DNA from 2 places in the Larsenimonas rhizosphaerae genome. Region 1 is predicted to be linked to the other one. Evidence: predicted binding sites of a transcription regulator. Region 1 holds the regulator's gene; the other holds the start of a gene.
What was found. The regulator PhoB, encoded in region 1, activates phosphate uptake and scavenging genes when phosphate is short. The targets are predictions, from matches to a motif close to TGTCATANNNNTGTCANA.

Region 1 (8,106 bases):
ATATCGACTATCTGTCCAGTCGCGGGATTGTGCTGTGCCACACTCCGGATGTGCTGACCGAGACCACCGCGGATACCGCCTTCCTGCTGGTACTGGCCACGGCGCGGCGCGCCGTTGAACTTGCCACCATGGTCAAGAATGGCGAGTGGAACGCAAGCCTTGATGAGCCTCAATTCGGCGTTGATGTGCATCACAAGACACTGGGGATCGTCGGTATGGGGCGGATCGGTCAGGCCATTGCCCGTCGGGCGAAATTCGGCTTCGAGATGACCGTCAATTACCACAACCGATCACGCCATGAGACGGTCGAGAAGGATATTGGTGTCGAGTGGAAGCCCCTTGATGAGCTGCTGGCCACGTCCGACATCATCTGTGTCACCGTGCCGCTGTCTGAGCAGACCCGGCACATGTTCGGCCAGCCTCAGTTCGAAGCGATGGGCCCGGATGCTCTTTTCATCAATATTGCCCGAGGTGGTGTCGTCGATGAGGCCGCACTGATCACGGCGCTGGAGCAGGGCACGATTCGTGCCGCAGGGCTTGATGTGTTCGAGGTCGAGCCGTTGCCGGCAACGTCGCCACTGACCCGGCTCGATAATGCCGTAACCCTGCCCCACATCGGCTCTGCCACGCATGAGACCCGTTATGCCATGGCCGAGCTTGCCGTGCAGAACATGGTGGCCGGCCTCAAGGGTGATCGGCCACCGAAACCCTTCAACTGGGACGCTTTGGCATCCAGCTAAGCCTTTGCACGTTCACGCCGGCAAACTGGCGTGAACGTCTGTCATGTCCTGCCGTCCGGTCGAGTTGCCTGTTTGTTCATTTCCGCGGGTGATTTGCCCAGTATCAGCAGGGCTGCCACGGCAATGGCCGCGCCGAGAGCCATGATTACCGCCACGCCTTGCAGTCCCAGGCCCATGGTGAAAAGCACCCCCACCACGATCGGTGACAGCGCGGCTCCGCCCCGTCCAACACCAATGGCAAAGCCGGTGCCGGAAGCTCGGTGCGCGGTAGGAAAGCGCTGGGCAAACAGGGCATACAGGCCCACCACGCCGGCATTGGTGCAAAACCCGGTAAGGCCGGCCACCAGAGACATGTGTGCCAGCGAATTGGCGCCCTGACCGAACCAGATCACCGTGACGACCGACAGGCATAGTGCGGCCATGGTGATCTGGCGTATTGGCAGGTACCGGCCCAGAAGCCCCAGCAGGATGCCGCCCGAGGCACCGCCGATATTGGCCCAGATGAGCACTCCAGCAGCATGGGCGGGCGTAAATCCCATGCCTACGACAATTTCCGGTATCCATTTCAGCAGAAAATAAAAGGTGGCGATGTGCATGAAGTAGGCCAGCGTCAGCATCAGTGTGGTGCGGAGCATGGCCGGGTTGAAAATGGCCAGCGGCGATGTCTCGTCATGGTCGGTAGACACCTCCGGCAGCCGGTCCACGGTCGGGTGTCCCAAACGCCTCAGTTCACGGTTGACCTTCTCCAGTGCATGGGCCGGCCGTCGCTGGCACAGATAGGGCACGGTTTCCTTGAGCAGAATGAAGGTCAGCGGAATCATCAGTGCCGTCATGCCGGCACCGAAGAAAAAGACCGCCCGCCAGTCAAACAGCCGCAGTAACTGGGCGGCGATGGTGCCACCGACAATAGCCCCCAGCGGATAACCGATCGCCATCAGCGATACGCACAGATTGCGGCTCTTGCGGTTGGCATACTCGGCTGCCGTGGCATTGATCGAGGCGAGCATTCCGCCGATTCCGATGCCGGTGAGTACCCGCCACATGCCCAGTTCGATCACACTGCCGGCCGTGGCCGACAGCAGCATGCCCACGGTCATCAGCATCAGGCAGCCAAGGTTGGCCGGTCGGCGCCCGAAGCGGTCTGTCAGGCCGCCCAGCATGATGGATCCCAGCGACATGCCGATCAGTTCCATTGCCAGCACCACTCCGAGCTCGGCCCGGTTGATGTTCCACTCGGCCACGATACCGGGAGCAGCGAAGCTGATGGCCAGCACATCGAAGCCATCAAGTGCATTCAGGGCGACGGTGATGGCCACGGCCAGGATCTGTGCCCGCCCCATGGGCGCATCATCGAGCAGGGTACGTGGGTCGGTATGCGTGGTCTGATCTGACGTCATGGGTGATCTCTCATTGTTATTGTGATCCGGTGGGTAGTAGTACCGAGTACCGAGTACCGAGTACCGAGTACCGAGTACCGAGTACCGAGTGCCGCGTCACGTTCACGGGTGACGAATCAGTGTGCTGCCTCTCATGGCTTCGAGACTTGCCGGATGTTCGAGGGCGTTGTCCAGATTGCGCCGGGCGATATGTGCGTGCTCACGGGCGATCTGTTCAGCACGGGCACCGTCTCCTCTGGAAAGGGCATCTACCATGCAGCGGTGCTGGTCGTTGGCGATGAACAGAAGGCGGTGTGCCGGGGCCGAGTGGGCGTAGCCCATGACAAAGGCATCAGGCGATGCAAAGGGCAGGTGTGCGATGCGCGTTAGCGCTTCGCTCAGTGCGGTGTTGTCGGCAAGGGCAAGCAGACGCCGGTGAAACTCGCTGTTGAGTTCCATATAGCGGCTCAGGGCATCTTCTCCGAGATGGGGCTGTGTCACGATTTCATCGATGTGCTCGACAATCTGATGCAGCGGCTCAAGCTGCTGCGCCGAGGGCATTGCCTCTGCCACCTGGCGTGCGGCCAGACCCTCAAGCGTGCCGCGAATCTCGATGGTCTGCCTGATATAGGCCGGTGAAAAGCCACGTACCGCATAGCCGCCCCGGTCGGCTCCCTCGACAAGCCCTTCGTGCTCAAGATGAACCAGTGCTTCCCGAAGCGGGGTGCGCGACACATTCAGGCGCGCGGCCAGTGTGGCTTCCCACAGGCGCTCGCCGGCCGGCAGGGTGCCATCGAGTATCCAGCTTCGAAGTGTCAGCAGAGCTGTCAGTGACTGGCGCATGAATGCCCCCCGGGAAGGAGTACCGCGTGGGACGGCGGGCAGGTTGTATGCCGAAGGGACACCACCGCAGCGCAGATATTCAGAGAATGGCTGTGGGAAAGCATGCGTCACCTCTTACAGTGAGAGCGTGGAACAGATGTATACACATGTATCGGTATCGCGGCCAAATGGCGATATTTGCGGCAGAAATTTAGCCTAAAGCACTAGGGGATCTTGCATGTGTATACATGCGCCATCCCGAGGTCGCTGCCCCTCGCTCATCGGGGCTCAGGGCAGGCAGGAAGACGGCATGTGATCGTTGGTCTCGTCGGTGCACAGGGCTCGGGGGTGATATCTGGCCAGCAGCGCCCACAGGATGGCGGCAGTCTGTGTATCCGGCTCGCCCGAGTAATCAGCGGGCCGGAAATGCATCTGGAAGGCGCGAACGGCTGCACGAGCCTGATCATCCAGCCGTGTTACCGGCGTCACGTCATAGCCATAGGCAGCCAGGGCCGTCAGAAAGGCATGAAGAGGTGGCGGATGCCGGTTGAAATGACGCTGATAACCGGCTACTACATCATCGTTTGGCCAGGCGCCGATGCCTGCCTCGTAGAGACGTTTCCACGGGAACAGGGGGCCTGGATCAACCTTGCGCCGTGGTGCGATGTCGGAATGACCGACGATCTCGGTCGGGTTCAGGTGGTATCGCGCCTGGATGTCCCGGGCCAGGGCAATGAGGGCTTCAATCTGCGTGTCGGAATAGGGCGCCCAGCCGGCCAGCGTTCCTTCCTCGGGGCCGTCATTGACGATCTCCACGCCGATCGAGGTGTCGTTCAGGTGATGACGACCCTGCCACGCGCTGACACCGGCATGCCAGGCGCGGCGTGCTTCCGGGACCATTTGAAGCACCACGGGCACGCTGCCCGATCGGGCCGGGTTGGCGGTGATCAGGTAATGCGCGCTGACGTTCGGACCCTGAAGCGCTCGAAAGGCGGCGGCATTGTCGTCACTGGTGAAGTGCAGCACCAGAAAGCGTATGCGGTGGCTGCTGACATGTGCAGGGTAGTGGTGATCCACCCGATAGCCTGGACGGACGTCAAGGGCATGATGGTCACTGTAGGTATCGGCCGGCCCGTTGGCGCGCAGTGGCACGGGGCCTGGGTCATGCCGTTGATGAACCGCGATGGGGGCTGTGCTGCAGCCGGCAAGGAGCGCTAGCAGCACGGCCAGCCCCCAGCGAGATAAGGTCATGAAGAGCCGGGCTCCAATGATCGATGACAGGGCTCGAGCCTATCATGGGCGGGGCTCTGTTTCAGCGGGGGAAGTTGCCTGTGCCGGCCGGTGCATCCAGCCGGGAGGCGGGGAAGATGCAGCGAAAGACGGCACCCTGGCCAATATCGCTTTCGATATCCAGGCGGGCATCGTGACGCAGCAGCACATGTTTGACGATGGCCAGCCCCAGTCCGGTACCGCCGCTTTCGGTAGACCGGCTCTTGTCGACCCGGTAGAAGCGTTCGGTCAGACGTGACAGGTGAGTCGCGGAGATACCATCACCATCATCAATGACCTCGACCATGGCGCCACGCTCATGTGTGGCATAGCGGATGGTAATGGTCGACCCGTCCGGGGTGTAGCGTACGGCGTTGATGACCAGGTTTGACAGGGCGCTGCGAATTTCGCGTTCCTCGCCCAGAATTGCGCGCGGCTCTTCGACCTCGACCAGGAAATGATGACGGCCCTGGGACAGGGCCTCGCCGTCTTCCTGAATCCACTGGCACATGCTGGCCATATCGATCGGCTGACGTTCCGTCTGACGCTCGCTGGTTTCGAGCCGGGACAGGGTCAGCAGGTCATCCACCAGGTTCTGCATCCGGTGTGTCTGCCCCTGCATCTGGCCGAAGGCACGGGTCAGGCGGCGTGGCACGGTATCCGGCTGACTCGAGGCCTGATCAAGAAAGGTTTCCAGATAGCCGGACAGCACGGTCAACGGCGTGCGCAGTTCATGGGAGACGTTGGCGACAAAGTCCCGGCGGGTCTGTTCAAGTCGCTGCAGCCGAGTGACGTCGCGTACCAGCACCAGCCGTTCATTGTCACCAAACAACGTGATACGGGCTTCGATGGTGCGACCGTCATGAGCCGGTGATGAAAAAAGGACCGGCTCCTGGTACTCGCCCGTGGTGAAATAGGAAATGAAGTGCGGGTCGCGAAGGTAATTGGCCACGTGGTGACCCCGGTCGTGCCTGGCGTCCAGCCCGAGCATCTGCTCGGCGGCGCTGTTCCACCAGTCAAGATGGCCCTGGGGGTCCAGCATTACGATGCCGTCACGCATTGCCTCGGAAGATTCTTCCACACGGGTCAGTACCCGGCGTAATCGCCCCTGCAGTTGCGTCTGGCTTTTCTGGTAGCGATAAAGGCGATCAAACAGATCGCCCCAGACGCCATCCCCTGCGGGAGGCTTTTGGTGTACCGGCGCATTGAGCCAGGCATACAGCTTTTTAAGGTGCGCCAGGGTAAAGGCCATGTGCACGGCAAGCCCGAGGGCCACACCCCATCCGCCGACGCCGAGCAAGGCCCCCAGCAAGCCGAACCCGATGACCAGATAGGCCAAACGCCACAGCTCATTGGTCCAGTAGTGCATGTGTGCCTCGCAGGGTGATCAGGCCTGAATCGAAAAGCGGTAGCCGGTGCCCCGCACGGTTTGAACAAGGTTCTGCCAGGGGTCACCCAGCGCCTTGCGCAGCCTGCGGATATGTACATCGACCGTGCGTTCCTCGACATACACATTGCCGCCCCAGACCTGGTCAAGCAGCTGGGCTCGAGTATAGGCGCGCTCCTGATGCGTCATGAAAAACTGCAGCAGTCGGTACTCGGTCGGACCGATCTCGATCGGAGTGCCATTGCCGCTGACCCGGTGGCTGGACGGGTCCAGACGCAGTCCCTCCACCTCGACCACATCTTCCATGCCCTTGGGGGTGGTACGACGCAGTACGGCCTTGAGACGAGCGATCAGCTCACGGGGAGAGAAGGGCTTGACGATATAGTCATCGGCGCCGCTTTCAAGGCCGACCACCTTGTTGTCTTCCTCGCCCTTGGCAGTCAGCAGAATGACCGGAATATCCGCGGTGGTGGTGTCACGCTTGAGCCGCCGAGCCAGTTCAATACCACTGAGGCCCGGCATCATCCAGTCCAGCAGCACCAGGTCCGGCTGGTGATCGACAATCAGCGCGTGGGCATCCTGCGCATTACTGGCTTCGATAACATCAAAGTCAGCCATTTCGAGGGCAATGGCGACCATCTCCCGAATGGCCGCTTCGTCATCCACTATCAGTACGGTCCTGGACTTCATGCACCTGTTTCCCGTTGAGGTCGCGCTGTACAGGGGCAGTACGGCGCGAATAATGACAAGGTGGTGACAGTTTTAACGCGCTGGCATGACAGGAGTATGACACGTGCAATGAATATGGCCGCAGCGCGTTCCCTGGGGTGTCAGGGCCAGACCGACAGCGCAATGCCTGCAAACAGGAGTACGCCGGTCCAGTGATTGTTCAGAAAGGCCTTGAAACAGCCTTCGCGTGAACGTGTCCAGATCAGGCGCTGCTGATACAGGAAGGTCATTCCCATGCCCACAAGCCCCAGCCAGTAAAAGCCGTCAAGACGCGCGGCCAGTCCCAGCATGAACAGCAGCGCCAGTACCAGCAATTGAAGCAATCCGATGATGAATCGGTCCTGCCTGCCGAACAGCACCGCCGTCGATTTGATGCCGATTTTCAGGTCATCGTTGCGGTCTACCATGGCGTATTGAGTGTCATAGACCAGCGTCCAGGCCACATTGGCAAAAAAGAGCCACCACGCAATGGCCGGTACCTCGCCCTGTGCTGCACCAAAGGCCATCGGAATGGCCCACCCGAAGGCAGCACCCAGCACGGCCTGTGGAAAATGGGTGTAGCGCTTCATGAACGGGTAAATCGCTGCGAGCAGCGCCCCGCCAAGTGACAGCCAGATGGTAAAGGCGTTGGTCAAGCATACCAGCGCAAAGGCAAGGGCCAGAAGGGCGACGAACAGGGTCAGGGCCTCCCGGGCGCTGATGCGCCCGGTCGCCAGTGGCCGGGTACGGGTGCGCTCCACATGGCCATCGAAATCCCGGTCTGCATAATCATTGATCACGCAGCCGGCGGCGCGCATCACGTATACCCCCAGCAGGAAGATCACCAGGTTGGCACGTTCCGGCTGGCCATCGGCGGCCAGAAACACTGCCGCCATGGTCGGCCACATCAAAAGCCAGGTGCCGATGGGCCGGTCAAGCCGCATCAGTTGCAGAAAGTCGGGCAGTCGCTGAAAGGGGGGCGGCAATCGCAGCATGGCGGCGGTATCACTCCGGTAGGGGTAATAAATGTGTCGCTCAGTCTAGCGCATTGGCCCGGGCGGCGGCAGGGCCAGCGCCATCCCCATGGGAGGCAGGAAAAATTCCTGTACCAGCAGGGTGATTCGAGGGTGGGTAAATACCGAGCGGCGCCCGATGAGAGGCTGTAAATCAGGACTGGCGATCGAAGAGCATGCAGACAGAGTCATCTCGAGCGGTGAGCGCACCGTGTCTGGCTGAGTAAACAGCCAGTGCCCCAGAGGAGTACGGCCCATGCCGGCAAGAAGCTGTTGCGCGCTCGGAGTAAGCAACGCCACGGAGCGCGCCGCTACCCAGGGCGTATGGCCGCAGCAAAGCAGCACCTCACGCGTCAGCATGTAGCGGCGCCCGGACTGTTTCAGTCGGTGCTGCTCATCGGCGGCAGGCAGCCCTGTTCCTTCGTGCGTCAGCACAACTGACAAGGGGGTGGGCATGGCGCTGCTCAGGCGGGCGGTCAGCGAATCCGTGGAGGCAAGCCATGGCTGCCAGGCCCGAGGGACGGAGGGTGGCCAGGGCGTGACAGGGCGCCAGCGAGTAAAAAAGGACATGCCATCAGCTCCTTGGTGGGGGCAGCAGTATAAAGTGCGAGCTGCCATGACCCAATGGTGAGGATATGTCAGCAGGATTGATGAGATGTATCCATATGAAGGAAATCGTCGCCACCAGTGACGTAATGCTGGCTACAGGGGGGCCGTGATTGCTAGGCTAGGCCGTGTTCGACACACGGCCCCCCTGTGGAGCCGCACCAGGACAGCCGAATGCAGATCGG
Region 2 (8,106 bases), on a different contig from region 1:
ATGTGGCCGATGCCTTCATGATGGGCGAGCGCGTGATCGTTGATGCCTTTCACGACTAGATCACTCGCCGAACAAGGGAGTTCACCATGTTGACGCTGCACTGTCGATTAACCATGACGCTGGGCGAAGGCGTGTTCTGGGACGATGCCACGGCTCGACTTTACTGGGTGGATATTCGGGAAGGTCGGCTGTACTGGCTTGACCCGGGCGAGTCGGCGCCCGACTACACCACCATTGACGAACCCCTGGCCTGCGTTGCCCTGCACGACGATGGCGGCTTTGTGGCTGCCACCCGCTCAGGGCTCTGGCGGCTGGATGCCGAGGGCCGGAAACAGCACTGCCTCGTTGATGGTCCGCAGGACTCGAACGTGAGCTGGTGCAATGACGGGCGTTGTGATGCGCGCGGACGTTTCTGGGTCGGTACCAAGCACGATGGTGAGTCCGACCCCGTTGGCGCCCTGTTCAGCTACCAGCAGAGCATTGAACAGCACCTTGAGGGCATCACCATTGCCAACGGCCTTGCATTCAGCCCGGACCAGCGCTGGCTGTACCATGCAGACTCCCCTCATCGACGCATTGACCGCCACGCCTTTGACCTTGATACCGGCAGGATTGGCCCGGCAACGCCCTGGGTGGACCTCGATACCCTGGGCATTGAAGGCTACCCGGATGGCGCCGCGGTCGACCGGAACGGCCACTACTGGTGTGCCCTGTATGCCGGCAGTGCCGTGATCGAACTGTCGCCGGAAGGCGCGCTGCTGTCCCACCATCCCTTGCCGGTACCGCAACCCACCAAAGTGGCGTTCGGCGGCAAAGACCGCCGCACGCTGTTTGTGACCACCGCACGGCAGCACATGAGTGACGAGGCCCTGCAGCAGGCGCCGCTGTCCGGCTCGCTCTTTTCCATGCCGGTCGACACCGCCGGGCTTGAGGATTACCGCTTCAGGGCCGACTGACCGGTGCGGCCCTCCGGTTCGCTGCCGCGTCGAGACTCGGCAGCGCAGCATTTTCCTGACATCAATCATTACCGGAATCACCCGGGTATCAACAGGCGTGCTCATCCTGACCGATGCACGTATGCTCTGGTTCATCCGGTGGTTCAGCCCGCTGAACTGAAAAGGGAACGCGGTGAAAGACCGTGGCTGCCCCCGCAACTGTAAGTGACGAGCCCTTTCATGTACCCACTGGCGCACAGGCCGGGAAGGATGAAACGGGCCAGGACGCACAAGCCAGGAAACCTGCCGGATAACCACCTGACCACACGACTGCACGGTGGGTGCAGACAAGGAGATGATATGCATATCGAACCCGGTGTAGTGACCGGCGCCAAACTGATGCTCAGTTATGCGACAGCCGCCGGTGCGCTGGGCATCGCCGCACGCATGGCCTGGCAGACCATCAGCCGTGATGGAGGGCTGATCGGCATGGTGCCTCGTAGCCTGTTGGCTACCCTGCTGGTCTTCGGCTTCTTTCAGGTACTGCCTCACCATCCGGTGGGAGTATCGGAAGTCCACCTGATTCTAGGCTCTACGCTTTTCCTGCTGTTTGGTGCAGGCCCGACGGCCATTGGGCTGGCAGCGGGGCTTTTGCTGCAGGGGCTGCTTTTCGCTCCGTTTGATCTGCCTCAGTACGGCATGAACGTCACCACGCTATTGATACCGCTCTGGGGTATCCATGTGCTGGCCGGACGTATCATTGCAAGGGGAACGCGCTACACCGAGCTCACTTACACCCAGGCGCTGAAGCTTTCAACGGCCTATCAGGGGGGCATCGTGGCCTGGGTAGCCTTCTGGGCCGTATACGGCCAGGGGCTCGAGCACGTGGCCAGTATTGCGAGCTTCGGCGTGGCCTACATGTCAGTCATCCTGGTGGAGCCGTTGATTGATCTCGGGGTACTGGCAACGGCCAAACGCCTGCACCGGCTGTCTGCCACCCCGCTGTTTACACGACGGCTGCTCAATCCGGCCTGAGGGCATAAACGCCCGTGCCTGCCTCTCACACAACGCCCGCCACTGCGGGCGTTTTTTTGGTGCCTCGGATGAAAACAACGCCGGAACCCTTTATCATTCATGAGAATCATTATAATTTAACAATGACTATCATACGCGTTTAAATTCATCATCACAGGGAGTCACCATGCCCATCTCCACCCCACGCGCGCTGGTTCTAGGGGCTTTTGTTGCCCTGCCGCTCTGGACGCTACCCGCAGCCGCAGCCGATCAGACCACGTCACCAGATACCGCCGAAAGCCGCACCATGCCCACGGCCGGCTGGCAGGTGCGCACCGACCGGGCGCTGGGCCATGCACTGTATGAGCTGGCCTATAGCCCCTCGATGAATGCGGTGTTCGTGGCCAGCGCCGGCGGGTTCGACGAGGGTGCCAGGGGCATGGTCTACCAGCTCGATCCGACGACGCTCGACATTCAAAAACGCTGGGCGCTGCCGGGCAAGGCCTTCGGACTGGTACTCGATGATGCCAGCAGGACCCTGTATCTGGGCGATACACTCGATCAGAGCCTTATTCGTCTGAACCTCGACACAGGCGACACGGATACCCTGCAACTGGCCAGGCCCGCCCCTGAACCGGCCGAGGGGGAAGAGAAGCCGTTCGGCCCCAACCCGCGCCAGCTGGTGCTTTCCCCTGATGGCCAGACGCTTTATATCTCGGGCGTCGGCACTGACAGCGTGCTGTGGGTCGTCGATACCCAACGCTTCTCGCTCGAAAAGACTGTCACCGGGTTCGGCGAGTGGGCCACCGGGCTCGCGCTCGATGCCGAAAACGACCGCCTGTTCGTGTCGACCTACAAGGACAACGCGGTGCGCGTGGTGGACACGGCCCACAACACGATCGTCGATCAATGGCCTACCGGCGGCAGGAGCCCGCTCAACCTGGCGTTCGACAAGGCCGCACACCACCTGTTCGTGACCCACGCCAAAAGTGATGCCGTGACCGTACTGGATACCACCACCGGTAAACAGATCGCCTCGATCGACCTGGGCGGCGACAGTCTGGCCGCGGCCCTTGATGGTCCGGCGCATCGCCTGCTGGTAAGCCAGCGTGACGCGAAGACACTCTCGATCATCGATACCGATGACCTGACGCTCACGGGGCAACTCCCGCTGGAGGCCGCCATGCCCAACAGCCTGGCACTCTCGCCGAATGGCCAGCACGCCTGGCTCACACTCAAGCAGCCGATCAAGAAGGTCGGAGAGACCTACAAGGCCGAAAAACCGGATCACGTGATGACCCTGACGCCGTCGAATGGCTAGCGCCCGCCTACAGCCGCGCTGGCGAGCATTCACTCGCATGTGCATGGGCAGCGTCATCGAGATGACACACCCATGATGAACACTGCATGACACTGCCCGAGCATGTCGAAAAACCCGGTGCAGACCTTCGGACCAGGCAAGCCGCAAAGAGACAGCCATACTGAACATGCCGGCCGGATATCCCGACCGGTATTCATGAAAACATTCAGGGAACCTGTATGCCTTCACGTCACCCGATCGCCCGTACCTCACTGCTGGCCATGGCCATCACTGCAGCGCTTTCTGCCACACCCACCCTGGCCGACGAGACCAGGGACGCCTCATCCTCCGCGCAGACCAGCGCCGCCCTCGGCATACCCGACCCGGCGGTCATTGCCCATCGTGGCGACTCCTTCAACGCCCCGGAATCCACGCGGCCGGCCTACCTGCTCGCGCGTGACCTGGGTGCCGACTATCTGGAACTTGATTTACAGCGCACAAGGGATGGCCACCTGGTTGCCCTTCACGACAACACCCTGCAGCGCACCACCAATGTGGCCGAGGTGTTTCCGGACCGCGCCGATGCCCCGGTCAGCCAGTTCACCCTGGCCGAACTCAAGCAGCTGGATGCCGGCAGCTGGTTCAACACGGCCTACCCGGACCGGGCCCGACCAGGCTTCAAGGGCCTGAAGATCATGACGCTGGATGAGATTCGTGATATTGCCGAGGGGGGCAGCAACCACCCCGGGCTTTATATCGAGACCAAGGTGCCTACCCTGTTTCCGGGCATCGAGAAGGATTTGAAGCAGTACCTGCAGGCCCACGACTGGATTGGGCCACAGGCCGGAACACAACCGGCCGGTGAGTCCAATGGGGCAGTCAATGTTGCCTATACGCCAAGCCGCGTCATCCTGCAGACATTTGAAAAGCCAAGCCTTGAGGCCTTGCAGCAGCAGATGCCGAACGTGCCGAAGATCCTGCTATTGTGGGGCGGGGAAGGCTCGATACCGCTTGAACAGTCAGCCCCGCAGGGCACAGATGAAACAGACGCCGATTACTACGCACGCCAGAAGGTTGCCTCGAAGGCGGACTACGGTGAATGGCTGAGCTACGCGAAGGATCACGGCGCCATCGGGGTAGGACCATCAACAATTCAAAGCGAGCATGACGGAGACTTTTCACGCCAGTTCAGCTATAGCGAACTGGCTGCCCCATGGATGATCGACATGGCGCACGAACACCATCTGCTTGTGCATGCCTACACCGTGGACCAGCCGGCAGACCTTGAGACCTATCGCCAGCATGGTGTGGACGGCTTTTTCACCAATCGCCCGACCGTTGCCCTCAAGACCTTTGACCGTGCGCCTGATCAGTCGGTCAATGACATCCTGACCGCCTACGATTACTGACCGCCGGCATCAGCGGCGGCGTTCATGCCGTCGCTGACCGGATGTGGGCACCAGAGACATCGCTCTGCAAGCGCGCGGCCTGCTCGCGCACGGTGGACAGCAGCTGTGAAATCAGCAACAGCTCCATCTGCACCAGCCGGTAGGGGCTGTCCATGCCCTGCAGCGATGCCTTGAGCGCCGCTTCGATACGCGCACCCTCCTCTCCCTGCCCCGGCACTGCCCGCCGTGCCGTCAGATCATCGGCTACTTCTTCCAGCGACTGCGCCAGATAGGCACTGCTTTCATCCAGCAGGGCCAGATGCGGATGGGCCGGCAGTGCATCCCGATGCGCGCCGAGGGCCGACAGATAGTTCAGCAGCGTATGTGTGGTCACCATCAGCGGCAGACAGGCTTCAGCATCCTTTCGAAAATGCCCGGGCTCCAGAGCCATGTTGGACAACGCCGAGGACAGGGCCATGTCAGCATTGTGGGCATTACGCCGGGCCAGCCGGTAATCAAGGTCATCCTGCTTGCCGGAGCTGTACTGCACGATCAACTGGCGCAGATAGGCGCCATTGCTTTTGAGTGCCGTGGCCGCGAGCTGATGAATCCGACGACCCTGCCAGTCAGGCAGTACCAGAAAGACCGCCAGGCCCGACAGCAGACTGCCAATGACCGTATCCACCAGGCGGGGCCAGATGACGCTGTACCCGTCCAGTACCTGGTTGAAACAACACACCACCATCAGCGTGATGGCCCCGGTCGCCAGCATGTAGCGGCTGGACCGGTTCACGAAAAAGGCAACGCCTGCCGCCACGGCAATCGTGCTTTGTATCCAGGGCGAGGGAAACAGCGTCAGCGAGGCCCAGCCGGCCACCAGCCCGACGATCGTGCCGGCAATACGCTGGGTCAGGCGAAGCCGTGTCGAGCCGAAGTTGGGCTGGCAGACAAACAGCGTGGTGAGCAGAATCCAGAACCCGAGTTCAAGATCGCTGACCTGCATGACACCAACCCCGGCGACCAGCGCCAGCGTCAGACGCAGGGCATGCCGAAAGATCGGCGAGGACGGCTTCATGTGCTGCCGGAAACGGGCCCAGGCATCGCGCAGGGACTTGGGTGAGCGGTCATAGAGGGTATTGTGCGGGGCCAGTACCGTTTCTTCCGGCGCGTGTGCCCGGGCCAGTTCCTGGTCCAGCACGCTCAGGTTATGCGCCAGTGCGTCCAGCGCCCCCAGCAGCATCGGGTCAAACCGCCCTTCCTGCTGATGCAGCCAGGCAAGCGAGGTGTGCAGATCCTCCATGGCGCCGGGGTGACGGGTATCGTTCAGGGGCTCGCGCCGCCGAATGGCCCGACCCAGACTGCGGCAGGCCTTGCCCTGGCTCTTGAGCAGGCGCTGGCAGCGAAACAGGATGTCGCTGTGAAAGAAGGTTTCGGCCAGGGTGTGATAGGGATAATGCGTGGAACTGGCCCGCTCATGCAGGCTCTGGGCAATGAAATAGATCGTCAGGTAACGCTGCAGCTCGGGCTGTTCGCGCCGACTGTCCAGCCGGTTGATGATCAGCTCCTTGACCTGATTCATCGCCATCACCACCCGGGTATTCTGCTGCGCCAGCGCCAGACGGGTCTGGTCAATATCGCGGGTATCGCTGGGCTCGAACAGCGAGGATTTCAGAATCAGGTACTCGCTGAGCTGACGATACAGTTCCGCCATGCCCTGCTGTACCGGCTGGCGTGAAAACAGCACGCACCAGAGAATCGACAGCGCCCCGTACCAGGCCGCCCCCAGTGTCAGCATGGTGGACTCAAACCACCAGACGTGGTGGTTACCCTGGCTCTGCTCCAGACCGATCATGGTGTAGACCGCCAGAATCAGGGTGGCACGGGCAATGGTGCCATAACGCTCGCCGAGCGCCCCGCCCATGGTCAGCAGAAATGCCCCCACCGTTAACGCCGCCACGAATCCAATGGGATGAGGCAGCAGCATCTGTACGCCCAGCGCCACACTCCAGAAGGCTGCCAGCGTCAGCGCCACGGCCCGTGTCCGTCCCCAGACGTTATCATCGGTTTCCGCCAGTGCGCAGGCGATGATGCCCAGAAACCAGGGAATGACCCAGGAAACATGCCCGAGATACCAGCCCAGTCCCATCGCGCCACTCAGGGCAATGAAGACCTTGAGTCCGGACGAAAAGCGTTTCAGGGACCAGAGGCGTTGAAGCGAAAGCAAAAGTGAGCTCAAAGTGCAGTATCCCGAAGCAGGGGCAGCAGGCATGCCGAATAATAATATTTGACTAAAGTCTAACGTGTTTTATCGGCCGTCCAAAACAGCCTGACAGGGTAACGGACATAAAAAAGCCCGATCGGCGGCTATCCGATCAGGCTGCTGGCAGTAACGCGCTCCGCTCAGGAAAAAATGACGCCCTTTTTCAAAAGAAAGCAGCCATATCCTCGCGCCTCGCCGGTGACTACCACCGCAAAGGCCTGACGGGTAGCCTCGTAAAAGGCAAACCGCTCCAGCGACCCCATCGCCGCCCTGTCACTATCGACCGAGTGCAGCAGAGCTGAAAACTCCTGCTGTACTTCCGGCAGGGTCGCGGGGTCTTCACCGACCACTTCCATGCGCCGCACCGGGTGATCCACGAAGCTGTCGAGCGGCAGTACCGACAGAATGGCTTCTGCCGCCTCGCTGACGCTGTTGCCGTCCAGCCGGATGACCGGCCGCCCGTTGGCCAGCGAGGTCGCGGGGAAGTTGCGATCGACCAGGGCAATGTCATCACCATGCCCCATGGTGCGCAATACGTTCAGCAACTCGCCACTGAGTAGCGGGTGTATGTTCTTCAGCATGTCCTGCTCCAGATCCTGCCGGCACCGCCGAACGCGGCGGTGGCTCGGCGCGCTATTTTTGTTTGACGATGGCAGCCTTGTGCTGCAGCCGGCTTTGTTTCTGATCGATGATGACCGCCACAATGATGACCAGCCCCTTGACCACCATCTGCCAGAATTCGCTGACCCCCATCATGACCAGGCCATCGGCCAGAATCCCGATCACGAAGGCGCCGATCAGTGTGCCCATGATCGAACCACGACCGCCGGCCAGTGAGGTGCCGCCCAGCACCACGGCCGCAATGGCATTCATCTCGAAGGCGATGCCGGTGGCCGGGTGGCTTGCCACCAGCTGGGATGACACCACAATGCCCGCCAGTGCCGCGCAAAGCCCCGAGATGGTATAGACCCACACCTTCACCCGAGCGACCTTGACCCCGGAGAGCTCCGCAGAGTGCTCATTGTCGCCAATGGCAAATACGTGACGCCCGAACTGGGTCCTTTTGGCGATATAGGCAATGACGGCGGCCAGAATGAACATCATCCAGATCGCATAGGGCAGTCCCAGCAGCCTGGCCGAGCCGATCAGCTCAAAACCGGTATTGCCCAGTTGCGGATTGCCGGACAGGCCGGTAAAGGTCTCGCCGCC

Region 2: a site for PhoB is predicted at 3,322-3,339, ahead of OQ287_RS08495 (glycerophosphodiester phosphodiesterase). Genes of this name have one in related genera too.

What each region holds. Positions count from the first base shown of each region.
Region 1 covers NZ_JAPIVE010000004.1:350,033-358,138, reverse strand. Annotated here, with positions in the region: gene OQ287_RS14340 (2-hydroxyacid dehydrogenase) at 1-740, shown strand, start outside; gene OQ287_RS14335 (MFS transporter) at 782-2,137, opposite strand; gene OQ287_RS14330 (GntR family transcriptional regulator) at 2,240-2,959, opposite strand; gene OQ287_RS14325 (N-acetylmuramoyl-L-alanine amidase) at 3,227-4,189, opposite strand; gene phoR (phosphate regulon sensor histidine kinase PhoR) at 4,251-5,576, opposite strand; gene phoB (phosphate regulon transcriptional regulator PhoB) at 5,595-6,284, opposite strand; gene ubiA (4-hydroxybenzoate octaprenyltransferase) at 6,425-7,297, opposite strand; gene OQ287_RS14305 (chorismate--pyruvate lyase family protein) at 7,343-7,885, opposite strand.
Region 2 covers NZ_JAPIVE010000002.1:433,601-441,706, reverse strand. Annotated here, with positions in the region: gene OQ287_RS08515 (Gfo/Idh/MocA family protein) at 1-59, shown strand, start outside; gene OQ287_RS08510 (SMP-30/gluconolactonase/LRE family protein) at 87-956, shown strand; cobalamin riboswitch at 1,076-1,260, shown strand; gene OQ287_RS08505 (energy-coupling factor ABC transporter permease) at 1,296-1,970, shown strand; gene OQ287_RS08500 (YncE family protein) at 2,137-3,270, shown strand; gene OQ287_RS08495 (glycerophosphodiester phosphodiesterase) at 3,489-4,658, shown strand; gene yccS (YccS family putative transporter) at 4,681-6,873, opposite strand; gene OQ287_RS08485 (RbsD/FucU family protein) at 7,038-7,478, opposite strand; gene OQ287_RS08480 (ABC transporter permease) at 7,531-8,106, opposite strand, start outside.